One region of the Pectobacterium cacticida genome, then DNA from elsewhere that is predicted to be linked to it. Evidence: predicted binding sites of a transcription regulator. Region 1 holds the regulator's gene; the other holds the start of a gene.

Region 1 (2,462 bases):
GGATGCTATTGATTATCCCTATTTACTCGCCATGTTACAGGGATCCTTTATTTCCCACATTAACACGCTGGTCGTTCCTGGCGGGAAAATGGGGTTGGCGATGGAATTAATCATGGCACCACTGGTACAGCGATTGGTTGAAGGGAAAGCGATTAAATAAGCGCGACAGGTTCGGCGATATCGCGCTCAGAGAAACGTTATGACAACGTTCTAATTTCGTAGCTGTGTGTTACCTTAACAATATTACTCAACATTAGCGCTACTGAGCAGTATTTTTCCGCTGATAGTGCAGCAGCGCGTTCAACAGCATTATCGGTCAGATTTTTGCCCGTAACGATAAAATGCAGATTGATATGAGTAAATAAACGCGGCGTTTCAGACCGTCGCTCTGACGTTAATCTCACCTCACAGTCGGTCATATCATTACGCCCTTTTTGCAGAATCGACACTACATCGATCGCGCTACACCCTCCAACCGACATCAACACCATTTCCATCGGGCTGGGCGCTTTATCACCGGAATTACCATCCATCAATATCTGATGCCCTGACGCGGACTCCCCCAGAAACGTTAAACCCTCAACCCATTTCACCCGAGCTTGCATGATGCTTCCCCGCTAAAATTTTTTTGAAAACTTATATCTTAACTGTACAAAAGTCAGCAAAATTCGGCGCGTTGTCATACTGACGCGAGACAACACAAGACACATCCTCAAAGCTGTGTTAAAACAAAAATAGAATAGACTGTTTCTGGACGCCCCCTGAAACGAAGAAGATGATGGCGTAACCAAACATACCTCAGTTATGTTTACGGTGCGGCAAGACAGCAACCGGAAATCAGGGGGTACAATGGTTCCAGTATATTCCCTGACATCATTCTGCCTAGACTAAATTTTATTTTTAGCAGTTAAACGCGCCGTACAGGGAACTCTGACCCCTGTAATTTGCGTAGTAAATTACAACAGAGGATGATAGCGAATGGTTCTCGGCAAACCGCAAACAGACCCAACTCTCGAATGGTTCCTTTCCCATTGTCACATCCATAAGTATCCATCGAAGAGCACGCTGATTCACCAAGGTGAAAAAGCAGAAACGCTTTACTATATCGTTAAAGGCTCTGTCGCAGTGCTAATCAAGGATGAAGAAGGCAAGGAAATGATCCTTTCCTACCTCAATCAAGGCGATTTTATTGGTGAGCTTGGCCTATTCGAAGAAGGTCAGGAACGCAGCGCCTGGGTCCGAGCGAAAACAGCTTGTGAAGTTGCAGAAATTTCTTATAAAAAATTCCGCCAACTTATTCAAGTCAATCCAGATATTCTCATGCGTCTATCTGCTCAAATGGCAAGTCGCCTCCAGGTAACTTCAGAAAAAGTGGGCAATCTTGCCTTCCTTGATGTCACTGGCCGTATCGCACAGACTCTACTTAACCTGGCCAAACAGCCTGATGCCATGACACACCCAGATGGCATGCAAATAAAAATTACTCGCCAGGAAATTGGACAAATCGTTGGCTGTTCACGTGAAACCGTGGGGCGTATTCTAAAAATGTTAGAAGATCAGAATCTGATTTCTGCTCATGGTAAAACGATTGTCGTTTATGGCACTCGCTAACGCCTTGTAAATCGGCATAGGGCGCAGTTCTTATGAACTGTGCCCCTCCGCGTCACCCGGCATGCGGGTCCGCACCGGGCGGTTTGGGAAGTTGAGGCCAAGAGATGAGGCACTCCCAGACTGTCGAGCCATTGCTGGGTTAAAATACCCTATTGAATAGTTTGGCACTGTATCTCCTCCCGCAGCGGCTGTTGAGCCACCGTCGCACTGACTCCCATTGCACATAACGCCCAGTTCACCGTCTTACCACTCTTCCATTGCTTGAGCTGGATTGCCCTGAGCCGATGTATCCAGCTCGCCGCCAGACTCTTGGCGTTTGCGCTCCCCCTCACGCAAGTGCACTTCGCTTCATTCGTTGTGTTGTGATCAACTTATGGCAGGACTTTCCCCCGCAGGAATGTGCTCATGCTGGGCGCAGCACAGCAAAAAGCCCCTGTCTTGCGACAGGGGCTTTCCACTTGTTTGATGCCTGGCAGTTCCCTACTCTCACATGGGGAGACCCCACACTACCATCGGCGCTACGGCGTTTCACTTCTGAGTTCGGCATGGGGTCAGGTGGGACCACCGCGCTATCGCCGCCAGGCAAATCTGTTTCATTCCGACCGTTACTTAACATGACTCCCTTCTTTGTCATCTCCGTAACCATCAGAACCAATCCTAAAACAAGCTGAATATCGTTCTCTATGCGTCTTTCATCTCTCAAAACACCTTCGGTGTTGTAAGGTTAAGCCTCTCGGGTCATTAGTACTGGTCAGCTCAACGTATCGCTACGCTTACACACCCAGCCTATCTACGTCGTCGTCTTCAACGGCCCTTCAGGGGCATCTTGTGCCCAGGGAAGACTCATCTCG
Region 2 (2,462 bases), 100 kb from region 1:
GTGGTCAGCCGAACAGCACGTGTAGTTTGGTTGTCTAGCAGCAATTCGCCGGTAAGTAACTGAAACGTCAACGGCTGGGACAATGCCGGATTACCTTGCTGATTCAGGGCCGAATCCGTATTCAGCCAGACAGTCATACCAGGTTCGATGCTGAGTTTACGTGTTTCCCCCGTTCCCGTGCGATAATCGGCTGCGTAACTTTCCCACGGCAGACTAAAACCCACGCTACCGGTTAGGCAGGCAAACGCGGCTAATTTTAATATACGCCGCCGTTGCGCGCCGCGTTTGCCCAATACCGAAGAGGCTAACTGACCGTCTACGGCATGAAAACGGGCGTGGATCTGTTCGACCCGTTGCCAGGCACGCCGATGGCTTTCGTCCTGCGCCAACCATTGTTGCCAGGCCTGACGATCGTCTTCGGAACAGGCTTCATCATACAGCGTGGCATACCACTCGGCGGCGGCATGAAAAACAGCGTTGGGAATAGACGACGAGAGAGAAGAAATCATAACTCCTGACACAATAGGCAACTCAGCATTGCCTGCGCCATATATTTTTTTACCATCCGCTCGGATACGGCCAAACGTTCTGCGACCTGCCGATACGTTAGCCCCTCCAGATGCACCAGTAAGAATGCCTGACGCACTTTACTGGGCAATGTCGCCAACATCCGATCGATGACTAACAGCGCATCGACGACCATAGCCTGGTGCTCAAGCGAGGGGGAGAACGTGAATTCTTGTTCCGCTAACACCCGCAGATAGGCATGTTCAATCTCTTTTCGCCGCCAGTGATTTACCACCAGACCGTGAGCTACGGTCGTCAGCCAGGCGCGCGGTTCTCGAATGCGCTCGTCCTGACGCTGGCAGAGCAAACGTAAAAACGTATCCTGTGCCAGATCGGCGGCCTGCTGCGAACACCCTAAGCGCCGCCGCAACCACGACTGTAACCAAGTATGGTGGTCTTGATAAATCTGTTGAACATCCAATATGTCAGACTGATGAGGACAGATAGCGTCAGAACGGTTCACAGCATTCACTCAGCATGGCGAGAATGAAATGATTTTTATTATCATTAACAAGAAAGTCAACGACTATTCATTTTTGTTATGCCAATTAGGTAAGAAAATAAGGACATGACAAGGGAATTTGCAGAAAGGAGGTAACCCATAGCGCCTGATAGCGGCCAAAATTCGCCACAGCCATAACTAAATATTATACTTTTCAAATTCTTATCTCACATGAAACTTTTTTAGCCTCTTTAATTTCGCCATTTATCATTATATTTATCCATAATTAATCATTAAAACAGTTTAATTATCCGACAAAATCAATAAATTAGATTTATATCACTAAAGGCATTAGCCTTTCCACTTCGAAACGGAAAATTCCTCGCTACAAACTATTAACTCGCCGCGTTAGTTTTAAACCGAAGCCACTCGTAGTGGTAAACGTGTAAATAACGGAGCAGTAATGAACAACGTTGGAAATCGGGCGGAGAAAACAGCAACGCTGGCCGAGCATATGCTAACGCGAGTCTATAGCTTGCTGGGCAAGCACAACATCGTACCGAATGCGGTTCAGCAACAGATGTTGACTTCCCACGTGCGGGCGATGGCCCATCGGTCTGTAACCGGTGAGCCGTTGCCGGACGTAGACGCCAGCCTGTTCGACGAGATTTCCCCCTCGTCAATGAACCTGGCCCAGGAAATAGTAACGGCGTTTGGCAACCTCCCAGAAGAAGAAGCCTGGCTGTTATCCGTCCATTTCGAGGTAGCAAAAAACAACACTTAAGGAGCAAAAAATGGGACAAATTACGGTAGTGATTGGCGATCGGTTGGGTAAAGGCCAAAAAGTGGCGGCGGGGGTAGAAAAAGCCGGTGGCCGAGCGGTCGTCGTACCCGGCGTCGCGGCTGATATGAAATTGGGTGACGTGATGAAAGCAGAGGGCGCCACCTTCGGTATTTCATTTTGTGGCAGTGGTGGTGCCGGGGCCATCACCGCACAAAATAAGTATGGCTATAAAGCCAAATACGGTATGCGTTCCGTGGAAGAAGGCGTGACCGCTATTAATGAAGGTTGCACAGTACTTGGCTTTGGTTTTATGGATAAAGAGGAGTTAGGTGAGCGTTTGGTTCTGGCATGGTTGAAAAAATACGGCACATAACCATGAAAGAACAGTTCACTACCACCGTTAGGGTTAAAGGCCATGGTGACGCGAAAACCCGCGCCTTCTCAGACGCATTAAATCATGTACAGGCTGCGGTAATGGCCGCATCGCCACACATCTTACTGCGCATAGAACCACAGGATGTGCAGGTCATTTATGCGAATGAATCGATACGCAAAGAGGCTTTTTTATTCTTCTTTTTACGCCGGGAAAAACGCATATACCGTGTGGAGTTGGACGTGACTGTTAACGTCATCGCCCTCAACCTCGATAAAGTGGATTTTGTCACGTCA

Evidence for each region. The regulator CRP, encoded in region 1, controls carbon source genes, mostly activating them, when cyclic AMP is high. The targets are predictions, from matches to a motif close to ATGTGANNNNNNTCACAT.
Region 2: the regulator CRP is predicted to act here: its motif matches at 1,337-1,354, upstream of RFN81_RS02800 (glycine dehydrogenase).

The regions. Positions count from the first base shown of each region.
Region 1 is NZ_CP133656.1:495,815-498,276, reverse strand. Features, by position in the region: gene RFN81_RS02350 (phosphoribulokinase) at 1-160, shown strand, start outside; gene RFN81_RS02345 (OsmC family protein) at 198-605, opposite strand; gene crp (cAMP-activated global transcriptional regulator CRP) at 979-1,611, shown strand; rRNA gene rrf (5S ribosomal RNA) at 2,079-2,194, opposite strand; rRNA gene RFN81_RS02330 (23S ribosomal RNA) at 2,332-2,462, opposite strand, start outside.
Region 2 is NZ_CP133656.1:596,643-599,104, reverse strand. Features, by position in the region: gene RFN81_RS02810 (DUF4880 domain-containing protein) at 1-509, opposite strand, end outside; gene RFN81_RS02805 (sigma-70 family RNA polymerase sigma factor) at 506-1,030, opposite strand; gene RFN81_RS02800 (glycine dehydrogenase) at 1,473-1,793, shown strand; gene RFN81_RS02795 (SFCGS family glycine-rich protein) at 1,804-2,166, shown strand; gene RFN81_RS02790 (DUF4312 family protein) at 2,169-2,462, shown strand, end outside.